Regions from separate parts of the Glutamicibacter sp. BS14 genome, predicted to be linked through region 2. Evidence: riboswitches for the same ligand, from Rfam matches in the RefSeq annotation. Region 2 holds a riboswitch; the other holds the start of a gene.

Region 1 (7,413 bases), 420 kb from region 2:
GGCAAGGAACTGAAAGAAGTCTTCGAGGAGCGCATCCGCAAGCCGCTGGGAGCCGAAGCATACATCGGCCAGGACCCCGCGCTGGAATCGCGCTACCGCGATGTATTGCCGGGCGCTGACGCCGCACCGGAATTCTTCGATCCGTTCTCCCCGGCCGGGCTTTCGGTGAACTCGGCCTCCGGTTTCGCGCTGGAAAGCGGCCCGGTCTACAACTGGCACGAACTGGCCAACGCGCCGCAGGTGCGCGAACTGGGCCCCGCATCCATGGGCGCGGTCGCCAATGCCCAAGGCCTCGCCGCAATCTATGCCGCCTCATTCGGTGCAGTGCCGGCACTGGGCGCCACCCGCGGATTCCTCACCGCCGACACCTGGTCCCAGGTTTCCACCGAGCTGGTCTACGGCCATGACCGGACCAACGGGCTGCTGCAGGCCTTCGCCCTGGGGTTCATGAAGGCCACCGCGCGCAACAACTATGGATCGATTTTCGCCTACGGCCATGACGGTGCGAATTCCTCGCTGGCCTTCGCCGATCCAGCCCACCAGCTGGGCTTCGGTTTCATCCCCTCGCGCAATGAAGGCGTCAAGGAGATCTCCACCGGGGTCAAGCTCAGCCAGCTGGCCCGCCAGCTGATCATGCAGAAGAACATGTCGGCCCAGGCTGCCGGCAGCAACGCGTAGTAAACCCATCGGGAATGGAACGAAGCAGGAGCGAAGTGAAGAAGTTTGTGGCACTAGGTGACTCGTTCACCGAAGGCGTTGGCGATGTGGATCCGACCCGGCCCAACCAGGTCCGCGGCTGGGCGGACCGGGTTTCGGAAGTGCTCTGCGCCGAAGGCGAATGGGAATACGCCAACCTGGCGGTGCGCGGCAAGAAGATCGGGCAGGTGATCAACCAGCAGCTGGACCAGGCGCTCGCACTGGCCCCGGATCTGGTCACCATCTATGCCGGTGGCAATGACATCCTGCGCCCGAAGGCGGACCTGGATGCGCTGATGCGCGGCTATGAAGGCATGGTGCGCCGCTTTGCCGAAGCCGGAAGCGCGGTCGTGCTGTTCACCGGTTTCGACACCGTGGAGTCACCGTTGTTCTCCAAGACCCGTCCGCGCACGGCCATTTACAACGAGAAGGTTCGCGAAATCGCGGACGAGTACGGCGCGGTGATCGCCGATTACTGGCGGTGGCGCGAATTCTCCGATCTGCGCTACTGGGCGGTGGATCGGCTGCACATGAACGAGCTGGGCCACACGCTGATGGCTTCGAAGGTCCTTGACGTGCTCGGCACCCATCGGATCACCGAGGGAAACTGGTCCTCCAGGATCCAGCAGCCGTCCCTGCCGGAACTGGCCGTGAACTCGCGCGGCGAAAAGCTGAAGCAGGAATTGGGCTGGGCCAGAGAGCATTTGGCTCCGTGGGTCAAGCGCCGGATCACCGGCACCTCGTCGGGTGATTCCTTGTCAGCGAAATATCCTGATTACATCCGTTTAACTGCCGACGCCAACTGAACGCATTTATGACTTTTCCGGACCCCGCTCCTGTTTGACCTTGGGGGCGGGGCAGGTAACATGGTGGTGTGCTGCAGGTCTCCGGCCGGCAGCGCGCGCCATAGACGGATGGCGGGAGAGTCCCGTTCACACCATGGACGGGCGCCGTAGGAGCAATTCCTCCCCAGGAAACTCTCAGGCACCCGTACCGCCATCATGAGGCAACTCTGGAAAGAAACCGGCCCGTTCCGGTTCACCGAAGGTGCAAGTGCCCGGCTTGGTTTGCTGGATGCGTAAAACTCTCAGGTTATGCAACAGGGATGGGGAGGTAAAAAGACCTTCCTTTGGCATGCGCCAAGACAGATCCCATGGAGATACCAGCACCATGACCATCACGCAGACTTCGGCACGAGCGAATACTGAATTCGTTTCACGCCATATCGGCCCACGTCCTTCCGACGTCACCACCATGCTTCAGACCCTGGGCTACGACAGCCTGGAAGAACTGATCGACACCGCCGTTCCGGCAGACATCCGCCAGGACTCCGCACTGGATATCCCAGACGCCCTGAGCGAAACCGAAGCCCTAGCCCACCTGCGTGCGCTTGCCTCGAAGAACGTCATGAAGACCCAGATGATCGGCCAGGGCTTCTACGACACCATCACCCCAGCCGTGATCCGCCGCAACATCGTGGAAAACCCAGCCTGGTACACCGCTTACACCCCGTACCAGCCGGAAATCTCCCAGGGCCGCCTCGAAGCCCTGCTGAACTTCCAGACCATGGTCATGGACCTGACCGGCCTGCCCATCGCCAACGCGTCGCTGCTGGATGAATCCTCCGCCGCCGCCGAAGCCGTGCTGATGATGCGCCGCGCCAACAAGAAGAAGTCCAAGGGCAAGACCGTGCTGGACTCCAACATCTTCCCGCAGACCCTCAAGGTCGTGCAGGGCCGCGCTGACGCGCTGGGCTTCGAAGTCGAGATTGCCGACCTTTCCGCAGGCTTGCCAGAGGGCGAGATCTCCGGCATTGTCCTGCAGCAGCCTGGCAACGACGGCTCGATCGCGGACCACGCTTCGATCATCGCCGCCGCCAAGGAAGCCGGCGCCATGGTTACCGTGATTGCCGACCTGCTGGCCCTGACCATGATCACCCCTCCGGGCGAGCAGGGTGCCGATATCGCCGTGGGCAACACCCAGCGATTCGGCGTGCCGCTGTTCTTCGGCGGACCGCACGCTGCCTACATGGCCGTGGCCGATGGCCTGACCCGTTCCATGCCAGGACGCCTGGTGGGCGTTTCGGCCGATGACGCCGGAGTCCCTGCCTACCGCTTGGCCCTGCAGACTCGCGAGCAGCACATCCGCCGCGAAAAGGCCACCTCCAACATCTGCACCGCACAGGCCCTGCTGGCCATCTGCGCTTCGATGTACGCGGTCTACCACGGCCCAGCCGGACTGAAGCAGATCGCCTCGCGCGCCAACAACCACGCCCGGGTGATCGCCAGCTCGCTGGTTTCCGGCGGCTACACCCTGGCTTCGGACTCCTTCTTCGACACCGTTGTGGTGAACGTCGAGAACGCCGATGCCATCATTGCCAAGGCCATCGAAGCAGGCATCAACCTGCGCAAGGTGGGCGAGACCCAGGTGGGCATCTCCACCGACGAGGCCACCACCTCGGGCGTAGTCAAGACCCTGCTTGAAGTCTTCGGCGCAGAGCTCTCGGCTCCGGAAGGCTTCGAGATCCCGGCAGGGCAGGTGCGCACCAGCGACTTCATGACCCACCCGATCTTCAACACCATCTCCTCCGAAACCCAGATGATGCGCTACCTGCGCCGGCTCTCGGACCGCGACCTGGCCCTGGACCGCACCATGATCCCGCTGGGTTCGTGCACCATGAAGCTGAACTCGGCCGCCGAAATGGAATCCATCACCTGGCCGGAATTCGCCTCGATCCACCCCTACGCGCCTGCAGCGCAGACCGAGGGCTGGCGCGAGCTGATCACCGACCTGGAAGGGCGCCTGACCGCAATCACCGGCTACGCTGGCGTTTCGATCCAGCCCAACGCCGGCTCGCAGGGCGAATACGCGGGCCTGCTGGCCATCTCGGACTACCACCGTTCGCGCGGCGAAGGCCAGCGCGATCTGTGCCTGATTCCGGCTTCGGCCCACGGCACCAATGCCGCGTCGGCAGTGCTGGCCGGGATGCGCGTGGTGGTCGTGAAGACCGCAGCCGATGGCACCATCGACGCGAACGACCTGGATGCCAAGATCGAGGCCAACAAGGACGTCCTTGCAGCCATCATGATCACCTACCCATCCACCCACGGCGTCTACGACTCCGACGTGCGCGAGGTCTGCGACAAGGTCCACGCCGCCGGCGGCCAGGTGTACATCGATGGCGCGAACATGAACGCCATGGTTGGCCTGGCCCAGCCAGGCAAGTTCGGCGGCGACGTGTCGCACCTGAACCTGCACAAGACCTTCTGCATCCCGCACGGCGGTGGCGGTCCAGGCGTAGGCCCAATCGGCGTTGGCGAGCACCTGCTGCCATTCCTGCCAGGCGATGCTTCGGGCACCTACTCCGAGCGTGATGGCGTGCCGGTGGTGGCGACCGCTTTCGGCTCGGCCGGCGTCCTGCCGATCTCCTGGGCCTACATCGCGATGATGGGCGGGGACGGCTTGACCGAAGCCACCAAGCACGCGATCCTGAACGCGAACTACATTGCCAAGCGCCTGAACGAGCACTTCCCGGTACTGTTCACCGGCAACAAGGACCTGGTTGCCCACGAGTGCATTCTGGACCTGCGTGAACTGACCGCCAAGACCGGGGTCACCGCCGAGGACGTGGCCAAGCGCCTGATCGACTTCGGTTTCCACGCGCCGACCCTGTCCTTCCCTGTGGCAGGCACCCTGATGGTGGAGCCCACCGAATCCGAGGACCTGGCCGAGATCGAGCGCTTCATTGAAGCGATGATCACCATCCGCCAGGAAATGGACGAGGTCCTCTCCGGTGCCTACAGCATCGAGGAGTCCCCATTGCGCAACGCTCCGCACACGGTCTCCGCCGTGGTCAACAGCAAGTGGGACCGCAAGTACTCGGTCGAGCAGGCGGCCTTCCCGGTATCGACCCTGAAGTTCGACAAGTACTTCCCAACCGTGGGCCGCATCGACGGCGCCGGTGGCGACCGCAACCTGATCTGCTCCTGCCCGGCTCCCGAAGCCTTCGAAGACTAAGGAAGAGTTAGAGATGACTGAGACTACCCAAGCACTCAAGCACACCGCGCTGCACGCGCAGCACGAAGCTCTCGGCGCCAACTTCACCGACTTCGGCGGCTGGGACATGCCGTTGAAGTACGGTTCGGAACTGGCAGAGCACAAGGCCGTGCGCTCCACCGCTGGCCTGTTCGACCTGTCCCACATGGGCGAGGTCTACCTCTCCGGCCCGGAAGCCGGCAAGGCGCTGAACACCGCCCTGGCAGGGAACCTGGGCATCATGAAGGTCGGCAAGGCGAAGTACTCGCTGATCCTTGACGCCGAGGGCAAGATCATCGACGACCTGATCGTCTACCGCCTGGAAGAGGAGAAGTTCCTCGTCGTGCCCAACGCCGGCAACGCCCCGGTGGTTGCCGCCGAGCTGGCTGCCCGCGCCGCCGGCTTCGACGTCGTCGTGGACGACGCTTCGGACCGCCAGTCGCTGATCGCCGTCCAGGGACCGAACGCCGAGGCGATTGTGCGCAAGCTGGCCGCCGACGAAGCAACCGCCCAGGCTGTCACCGAGCTGAAGTACTACGCTGCGGTGAAGGTGGTGCTCGGCGGCATCGACGTGCTGCTGGCCCGCACCGGCTACACCGGCGAAGACGGCTTCGAGCTGATCATCGAAAACGAGGATGCGGCAGCCCTCTGGGAAAAGAGCGTTGACGCCGGCAAGGACCACGAGCTGGTTCCTTGCGGCCTGGCTGCCCGCGACTCGCTGCGCCTTGAAGCCGGCATGCCGCTGTACGGCAACGAGCTGTCCCTGGAACGCACCCCGTTCGATGCCGGATTCGGCCCGGTGGTCTCCTTCAAGAAGGAAGAGGACTTCGTGGGCCGCGAAGCCCTGGAAGCGTTGCGCGGTGCGACCCCGCCACGCAAGCTCGTCGGCCTCAAGGGCCTGGGCAAGCGCGCCGGCCGCGGCGGCTACGCCATCGTCAAGGACGGCGCAACCATCGGTGAAATCACCTCCGGCCAGCCTTCGCCAACCCTGGGCTACCCGGTTGCACTGGGTTATGTCGACGCCGAATTCGGTGCAGTGGGAACCGAGCTGGAGGTAGACCTGCGTGGTAAGACTTTGCCTTTTGTCGTAGTCGAACTGCCGTTCTACACCCGAGCCAAGTAACGTTAAACATCAGTAGGGCTAAGCAAATCGCCCGCTAATTCCCTTGGGAGAGGAAATACCGTGAGTAAAGTTCTTTCGTCATTGCGCTACTCGGCCGAACACGAGTGGATCGATGCATCGTCCCCAGCAAAGATCGGCATCACCCAGGTTGCCGCCGACGCCCTGGGCGACGTGGTCTACGTCGACCTGCCAGAGGTCGGCGACTCCGTTACCGCAGGCGAGACCTGTGGCGAAGTCGAGTCCACCAAGTCGGTTTCCGACCTGTACTCGCCAGTGACCGGCACCATCGTTGCCATCAACGACGAGGCAGTGGACAACCCAGGCATCCTGAACGAAGACCCATACGGTGCCGGCTGGCTGTTCACCGTTGAGGTCGCCGAAGAGGGTCCGCTGCTTTCGGCAGCTGACTACGCAAGCGCGAACGGTGGAAACGTCGAGTAATGAGCAACCAGACTTTTGAATCCGTTGCCGCTGCAACGTTGACCCAGTCGCTGGCTTCGCTGGACCCGGAGATCGCGCAGCGTATTGACGCTGAGCTGGCTCGCCAGCAGCGCGGCCTGGAAATGATCGCTTCGGAGAACCACACTGCGCAGGCAATTATGCAGGCGCAGGGTTCGGTACTGACCAACAAGTATGCCGAGGGGTATCCGGGCCGCCGCTACTACGGCGGTTGCGAGGAGGTCGATGTCATTGAGACGTTGGCTATCGAGCGCCTCAAGGAGCTGTTCGGGGCGAAGTTCGCCAACGTTCAGCCGCATTCCGGTGCGCAGGCCAATGCGTCGGTGTACCACGCGCTGGTGCGTCCAGGCGATACCGTGCTGGGGCTGAATCTGAACCACGGTGGCCACCTGACCCACGGCATGAAGCTGAACTTCTCGGGTCGCTTGTTCGACATCGTTCCTTACGGTGTGGACGAGGAAACCTACGAAGTGGACATGGACGAGGTGGAGCGCCTTGCTGTGGAGCACCAGCCGAAGATGATCGTTGCTGGCTGGTCGGCGTACCCTCGCCAGCTGGATTTCCAGCGCTTCCGCGAGATCGCTGACAAGGTCGGCGCGTACCTGTTCGTGGATATGGCGCACTTCGCTGGCTTGGTGGCGACCGGGTTGCATCCTTCGCCGGTTCCGCATGCTCACGTGGTGACTTCCACGACGCATAAGACGCTTGCTGGTCCTCGTGGCGGCATTGTTCTCTCGAATGATGCGGAGATCGCGAAGAAGCTGAATTCTGCGGTGTTCCCTGGCCAGCAGGGTGGTCCGTTGGAGCACGTGATTGCTGGCAAGGCGGTGGCTTTCAAGATTGCCGCTTCGCCGGAGTTCAAGGAGCGCCAGGAGCGGACGTTGGCTGGTGCGCGTATTTTGGCTGAGCGCTTGACCCAGGAAGATGTTGTGGCCAAGGGCATCAGCGTTTTGACTGGTGGCACGGATGTTCACATGGTGCTCGTTGACTTGCGTAATAGCGAGTTGGATGGGCAGCAGGGTGAGGATCTTTTGGCTCAGGTGGAGATCACGGTGAACCGCAATTCGGTGCCGTTTGATCCTCGTCCGCCGATGGTGACT
Region 2 (7,413 bases):
AAGACAAGTACTGCATCGACATCCTGACCCAGATCTCCGCTATCAACGCGGCATTGCACAAGGTCAGCGTGCAGCTGATCGATGACCATATCGGCCATTGCGTGGTTGATGCGGCCAAGTCATCCATCGAGACGGGTGATCCATCCATCGTGCAAGACAAAATCGCCGAGGCCACGGCCGCCATCTCCCGTTTGGTGCGCTGAGCGCGCCCCAACGGACCCATTTCCAATTCACACAGAATTCATCGAAAGAGAGCAAGATCATGAGCCACAACTGCAATTGCGGATGCTCCTCGGAAAAGAACTCCAACCAGGGCCTGCAGATCATTCCCCGCGAGCAGAGCACCCCGCTGACTAGCCATGTGGAAATCAAGATCTCCGGCATGACCTGCGGCCACTGCGTATCCTCTGTCACCGAGGAGCTCAAGGAGCTTGACGGGGTGCAAGAGGTGGAAGTGTTCCTCGATGCGAAGGGCGTGTCCACCGCCAACGTCACCACCAGCGCAACCGTAAGCGAAGAGAGCATTCGCAATGCCATCGACGAGGCTGGTTACACCGTCGAAGCAATTAACGCCTAGCCGCAAAAAAGCCAGGCACCAAGCCACAACGGCAAGAAAGTGCAAGGTCGTAAATCATGACTTCCCATGCCCCGCATGAAACAATCCCCGAATTGCGCACCGTCGATCTGGACATCCAGGGAATGACCTGCGCCTCGTGCGTGAATCGGGTGGAACGCAAACTCGGCAAGCTGCCCGGTGTCAGCGCGACGGTGAACCTGCCCCTGGAAACCGCCAAGGTCCAGGTCCCAGCCGATGTCACCGATGAAGCACTGATCGATACGGTGCACGCCGCCGGCTATACCGCTTCCCTCAAGCACCCGCCCAAACCCGCCGGTTCGGATCACCAGGGACACGGGGAGCATGATCACGGCGGGCACGAGCACATGGTGCCCAACCACCTGCTGCGCCGCCTGCTGGTCTCCGCGATCTTCACCATTCCGCTGTTCATCATTTCCATGATTCCCGCAGCGCAGTTCCCGCATTGGGGTTGGGTCGCCTTCGCGCTGGCCACTCCCGTGGTCTTCTACGGCGCCTGGCCTTTCCACAAGGCAGCGGCCGTCAACGCACGGCACCTGGCCTCGACCATGGACACTCTGGTTTCCCTCGGTGTGCTCGCGGCCTACTTCTTCTCTGCAGTGCAGCTGATCCTCGATCCGCAGCTGACCGCCCATATCGGCATGTCCATGTCCGAGCATGCGCTCTACTTTGAAACTGCCGGCGTCGTGGCCACCTTGCTGCTGCTGGGCCGTTTCCTGGAGCACCGCGCCAAGTCCTCGGCATCCGATGCGCTGAAGTCCTTGCTGAACCTGGGCGCCAAGGATGCAGTGGTGCTTCGCGACGGCGCCGAAGTGAAAATCCCGGCCGTGCAGGTGCAGGTCGGGGACCATTTCGTGGTGCGCCCCGGCGAGAAGATCGCTACTGATGGCGTGGTCATTGACGGCGCCAGCGCGGTAGACACCTCGCTGCTTACGGGCGAATCGGTCCCGCAGAAGGCCGGGCCCGGCGATGAAGTCACCGGCGCGACCTTGAATGCCTCGGGCCGGCTGGTGATCGAAGCTACCCGCGTTGGCGCGGACACCACCTTGGCCCAGATGGGCAAGCTGGTCTCCGAAGCCCAATCGGGCAAGGCGCCCATTGCCCGCCTGGCTGACCGGATATCCTCCGTCTTCGTGCCGATCGTACTGGCCATTGCGCTGCTCACGTTCGTGACCTGGTTCTTTGCCAGCGGCGATCCCTACCAGGCGTTCACCGCTGCGGTCGCCGTGCTGGTCATCGCCTGCCCCTGCGCGTTGGGCCTGGCGACCCCGATCGGCTTGCTGGTCGGTACCGGCCGCGGCGCGCAGCTGGGCATCCTGATCCGCGGCCCGCAGGTCCTGGAAGATACCCGCAAGCTGGACACCATCGTGCTGGACAAGACCGGCACCGTGACCACCGGGGTCATGGCCCACCAGGGCACCCAGGCCATCGACGGAGTCGATCCCGATGAGGTCCTGGTCTTGGCCGGTGCCGTGGAACACCATTCCGAGCATCCGATCGCCCAGGCCATCGCCAAGGCCGCAGCCGGCTTGGGCCCGCTGCCCGAAGCCAGCGACTTCGATTCCGATCCGGGCGGCGGCGTGGTCGGCACGGTCAACGGGCATCGCGTTGCCGTAGGCCGCTTCAGCTGGCTCGAAGCCCAGGGCGCGTCCTTGGATGACTCCGCCAAGGCCATGCTCGCGGAAGCCGAGCAGGCCGGCGCGACCGCCATCCTGGTCGCGGTGGACCAGCAGTTCCAGGCAGTGATCTCGGTGGCGGACAAGATCAAGGACAGCTCCGCAAAAGCTATTGCCGAACTCCAGGAGCGCGGCCTGCGCGTGGTGCTGCTGACCGGCGACAACCAGTCGGTGGCTACCGAGGTTGCCGCCCAGGTAGGCATCAAGGCCGAGGACGTATTCGCCGGGGTCTTCCCTGCCGGCAAGGCCCAGGCGATCACCTCATTGCAAGAGCAGGGCAAGGTCGTGGCCATGGTGGGCGATGGGGTGAATGACGCGCCAGCACTGGCGCAGGCCGACCTCGGCATCGCCATGGGCTCGGGCACCGATGTGGCCATCGAAGCCGCGGACATCACCCTGATGGGTAACGACCTGCATCAGGTCACGCAGGCCATCGACCTGTCGGCCCGAACCCTGTCCACCATCAAGATGAACCTGTTCTGGGCTTTCGCCTACAACACTGCCGGCATTCCGATTGCGGCCCTGGGCTTGCTGAACCCGATGATCGCCGGAGCGGCCATGGCAGCCAGCTCGGTGCTGGTGGTATTGAACTCGCTGCGGCTGCGACGGTTCGGGAAGTAGCCCTCCGTACCTCCCCACGCGGGGCATCGGTTGAACCGATGCCCCGTTTTGCCGCATCCATGCCCTTGCTTCCCGAATCATTACGAAGCGGAGAATCCCCCATTTCGCCAGCCACTTTCCACGATTGGCGTGGCCAAGCGGTTATCCGGGGCCCGAAGTGTGAAATTGCGACTTGCACCACGTTCATTTTTCTGCGCATACTGTGATGGCAATCACCACATATGCCGTTGATGCGTGGCGGGAGAGATCCGCTCACACCATGGGCGGGCGCCGTAGGAGCAATTTCCTCCCCGGGAAACTCTCAGGCACCTGTACCGCTACGAACAGGCACCTCTGGAAAGCAGCCCAGGTTCGTCCGGGCTCACCGAAGGAGCAAGCTTCACCCAGTATTCGGGTGGAAGTGAAAACTCTCAGGTTGTAATACAGATTGGGGAGGGACCAAGAACAGTGCCGCACCGAGCGCACCAGTTTCGAGGGACTCCCCGTGGCATTCGCAGCAACTGCTCTGAGCGCAGCATGCCGCGCAATGCCCAGCTGGAATCCTTCCTAGTCGGATGCGTTCTTCAAAGCGAGCAGCTGCTCTCCAAGCCTTCAGGGCTTGGGGGCAGGAGCGCTTCGAGGCGTCACACCACACTCCTGGAAGGCAATCAGCATGAGTACCACCAGTTCTGGCCCCGCACTCGAACGAGGGCTCTCCAATCGTCACATCCAGCTGATCGCCATTGGCGGCGCCATCGGCACCGGCTTGTTCATGGGCTCCGGCAAGACCATCTCGGTAGCCGGCCCGTCGGTCATCTTCGTCTACATGATCATTGGCTTCATGCTGTTCTTCGTCATGCGCGCCATGGGCGAACTGCTGTTGAGCAACCTGAACTACAAGAGCTTCGCCGACTTCGCCGGCGACCTGTTAGGCCCTTGGGCCGCATTCTTTACCGGCTGGACCTACTGGTTCTGCTGGGTTGTCACCGGCATCGCCGACGTCGTGGCCATCGCCCATTATGTCGCCTTCTGGTGGGGCGATTTGCCGCTATGGATCCCGGCACTAGCCTGTATCGTGCTGCTGCTGGTTCTGAACCTGGCGACAGTGAAGGCTTTTGGCGAAACCGAATTCTGGTTCTCGCTGATCAAGATCGTCGCCATCGGCGCACTGATCGTGGTTGGCCTGGTTATGGTGATCACCGGTTTCGAGCACAACGGTGCTTCTTCATCCTTCGCTAACCTGTGGAACGACGGCGGCATGTTCCCGACCGGCTTCATGGGCTTCGTAGCCGGTTTCCAGATCGCGGTCTTCGCCTTCGTTGGCATTGAGCTGGTTGGCACCACCGCGGCGGAAACCAAGGACCCCGAAAAGACCCTGCCCAAGGCAATCAACTCGATTCCTGTCCGCATCCTGTTCTTCTACGTTGGCGCGCTGATCATCCTGATGGCCGTGACCCCCTGGGATCTGTTCTCCGCTGCGCAATCGCCATTCGTGGGCATGTTCGCCCTGGCCGGTCTGGCTGGCGCCGCTGGCATCATCAACTTCGTGGTCCTTACCTCGGCGGCTTCGAGCGCCAACTCGGGTATCTACTCGACCTCCCGCATGCTCCGTGGCCTGTCCATGGAAGGCGATGCACCGAAGACGTTCACCAAGCTGTCAGGCCGCAAGGTTCCGCGCAACGCCCTGATGTTCTCCTGCATGTTCCTGCTGGCCGGCGTCGCACTGCTCTACGGCGGCGATTCGGTCATGGGAGCATTTACACTGGTCACCACCGTCTCGGCCCTGTGCTTCATGTTCGTCTGGACCATCATCCTGCTCAGCTACCTGGTCTTCCGTGCTCGTCGCCCGCACCTGCACGACGCATCGAAGTTCAAGGTCCCTGGCGGCAGCTTCATGCCATATGTTGTGCTGGCATTCTTCGGCTTCATCTTGTGGGCCCTGACCACCCAGACCGATACCCTCATGGCTATGGCCATTACCCCGATCTGGTTCCTGATCCTGGCTGCAGGCTACCTGGTCATCCGCCGCAACCCCCAGCACCAGGCACTGCGCGCCGCGCACCTGGCCAAGGTGGCGCACGAACGCTATGAGGCCTCCGCCTACCGTGATGCGGAATCCTTCGCCAAGCGCGAAGCGGAAACCGCCGCACAGGTTGCCGAGGACATCCGCCAGTAGCCCGAGCACTTGACAGCTCTCTCAGCCGGGCCCCGGCATCACCAGATGCCGGGGCCTAACTGCATAGTCGCTGGGATCGCTACCGCAATAGCCGGGGTCGATGCGATCATGATGGCAGGCAGCAACCACTTGCATAGTCCGACCCGCTGCCGCTTGGAGGAGAGAACCATGGCATCAACCGGTCCGTTACCGCGCTTCGAATTCGATCAGAGGCTGGGCGCCTTGCCTGATTGGAAGCGTGATGACTTGGGTTTGCGGGCCGCTTACCGTTTCGATTGCGCGAGCACGGCCTTGCAGTTCATTGTCCAGGTAGGCCTGCGCGCCGAGCAGGACAACCGGCATCCGCACCTGGAGTGGCGGGTTACCATCGTCGAGCTGCGCCTAACGCACAACCAGCCCGAGCATCTGGGAACACTGGACCTGGAATTAGCCCGCCATATCTCCATCGAGGCCGGCAAGCTCGAAGCGCAGGTTGTCACCGAGCACTGGTAGCCCCCGGCGTTCGGCCTTGGCGGCGGCGGGCCACCAGCAGCGAAATGGCGATGCTCTGCACCGCACCCACCAAAGCGCCCAGCGCCGTCATGGAAATGCGGTCGATGAGCAGGGACGCGGCCGGTTCAGGGCTGACCAGGTGGACCATGAGCAGTGCGGTGACCGTCATGAATACCATCCCCACCGCATAGTTGCGCAGAATCACCAGCTCGATGACGAACTGCGAGGCCAGCGCAGCGGCCAGGATTACCCAGACCGGGGAATCGAAGGCGAAAACTATTGCGGTCAGCGCTACGCCAATGCAGGTGCCTGCGCAGCGCTGCAGCCCGCGGGCTACCCGCGCATAGGCATCAGCGCCGGTGACTGCGGCGATCGCGCCGAGACTGGCCCAGTACCAGTGGCCGTCGCTGAGCAGATGCCCTGCGATTCCCGCCAGCAGCACGCCCGTGCCCATTTGGAGCGATTGGGCCATGGCCCGGCGCGAGGGCGACCAGGCGTATCCGGAGCGCAGGGTATGAAGCAGGTTGGCTTTGCGCATCGACAGGCCAAGCATCAGCAGCATGCTGAAGGCCATTGTTCCGCCGCCGGCCAGCAGCACCCCGGTGAAGCTTTGCGAAGTGGCCGGGATGCCCAGGCAGGCGCCGCCGGCGAAGACCGCGAAGACCGGTCCCGGCGGCATCCAGCGCGTGGCATGGGAGACGTAGTTGGCGCCAAAACCAATGAATGCCAGCACGAGCACGCGTACCGGGAACGGTGCCTCGATGAGCGAAAAATAGGTGCCCAGCAGCATTGCGGCCAGTTGCACGATACCTGCCGAGAGCTGCTGCCAGAAACGCGGCGCGTACGCGTCGAAACGGCCGAAGACCGCGCAGAAGGCGCCGAACGCTGCATACATTGCCCAGTCAAGGCGGCCAAGGCCGGCCAACAGGATCAGCGGCGCGGCCAGGCTGATCGTCGCCTTGGCTGCCGGGATGAGCGACGGGCGGTGAGGGGCCACGACGACGCTGCGCTGCACTATTTCTTCTAAGTGGCGCTTCACTGGCGTGCCTCGCCGTCCTGCGTAGCGACCAGCTGCAGCAAGGCGCGCAGCTGCTCCCGCTGCGGCTCATCCAATGCGCCGAAGACCTTGGCTTCGTTATGCGAGGCAGCCTCCATCGCCCGGGCAGCGAATTTCCGGCCCTCGGGAGTCAGCGTGATGACGTTGCGGCGGCGGTCCTCCGGATCAACTTCGCGTTCCAGGATCCCACGGCTCGACAGCTGATCGAGGTAGGCCACCAGATGGCCGCGGTTCACATTCGAGCGATCTGCCAAGTTGTTCTGGGAGATGCCGCCGAACTCCTCCAGCGCGCAGATGATGGTGAAATGATGCCGGGACAAGGACTCGGATTCCATCAGCTCGGTGAGCTCCTGGGTGCCGATGCGTCCGGCTCGGGCGGTGAGATAGCTCAGCGAGTTCCATTGGAACTGCGGAATCCGGTGTTCGTTCATCCCTTCAAAATATCATTTCAGCTTGAAACGATTTCGCCCTGAAGCAGTTTATTCGATGTATCTCACACGCAGCTGGCGCGCGTTCCATCGCCAGCTGCGGTCCACGGAATCATCGTCTCTTGGAATGTGAGGGCTCGTTCTCCTTGGCCGCCGCCATAGTGCGCCGCCTGTCAGAGCCGAAGATCAGCCAGGAGGAATTTGGCGCCCAGCTCGCCGATGAGGATGGCCGGGGCATTGGTGTTTCCGGTGGTGATCTTGGGCATGATCGAGGCATCGATGACGCGCAGCCCTTCCAAGCCGCGTACCCGCAGCTGCGGATCCACCACGGCCTGCGCATCCGTGCCCATGCGGCAGGTACCCACCTGGTGGTGGTAGGTCACTACGTT

The links. A riboswitch is a leader RNA that binds a small molecule or an ion and turns the genes downstream of it on or off. The one in region 2 is predicted to bind glycine.
Region 1: linked by a shared signal. The riboswitch ahead of gcvP (aminomethyl-transferring glycine dehydrogenase) and the one ahead of cycA (D-serine/D-alanine/glycine transporter) in region 2 are both predicted to bind glycine.

What each region holds. Positions count from the first base shown of each region.
Region 1 is NZ_CM167801.1:1,449,766-1,457,178, forward strand. It holds gene AC1Z36_RS06850 (serine hydrolase domain-containing protein) at 1-678, shown strand, start outside; gene AC1Z36_RS06855 (SGNH/GDSL hydrolase family protein) at 726-1,502, shown strand; glycine riboswitch at 1,605-1,702, shown strand; gene gcvP (aminomethyl-transferring glycine dehydrogenase) at 1,867-4,713, shown strand; gene gcvT (glycine cleavage system aminomethyltransferase GcvT) at 4,727-5,854, shown strand; gene gcvH (glycine cleavage system protein GcvH) at 5,915-6,295, shown strand; gene glyA (serine hydroxymethyltransferase) at 6,295-7,413, shown strand, end outside.
Region 2 is NZ_CM167801.1:1,028,117-1,035,529, reverse strand. It holds gene AC1Z36_RS04955 (metal-sensitive transcriptional regulator) at 1-203, shown strand, start outside; gene AC1Z36_RS04950 (heavy-metal-associated domain-containing protein) at 263-577, shown strand; gene AC1Z36_RS04945 (heavy metal translocating P-type ATPase) at 634-2,892, shown strand; glycine riboswitch at 3,121-3,219, shown strand; glycine riboswitch at 3,220-3,328, shown strand; gene cycA (D-serine/D-alanine/glycine transporter) at 3,545-5,047, shown strand; gene AC1Z36_RS04935 (4a-hydroxytetrahydrobiopterin dehydratase) at 5,216-5,539, shown strand; gene AC1Z36_RS04930 (FUSC family protein) at 5,523-6,578, opposite strand; gene AC1Z36_RS04925 (MarR family winged helix-turn-helix transcriptional regulator) at 6,575-7,027, opposite strand; gene AC1Z36_RS04920 (GMC family oxidoreductase) at 7,198-7,413, opposite strand, start outside.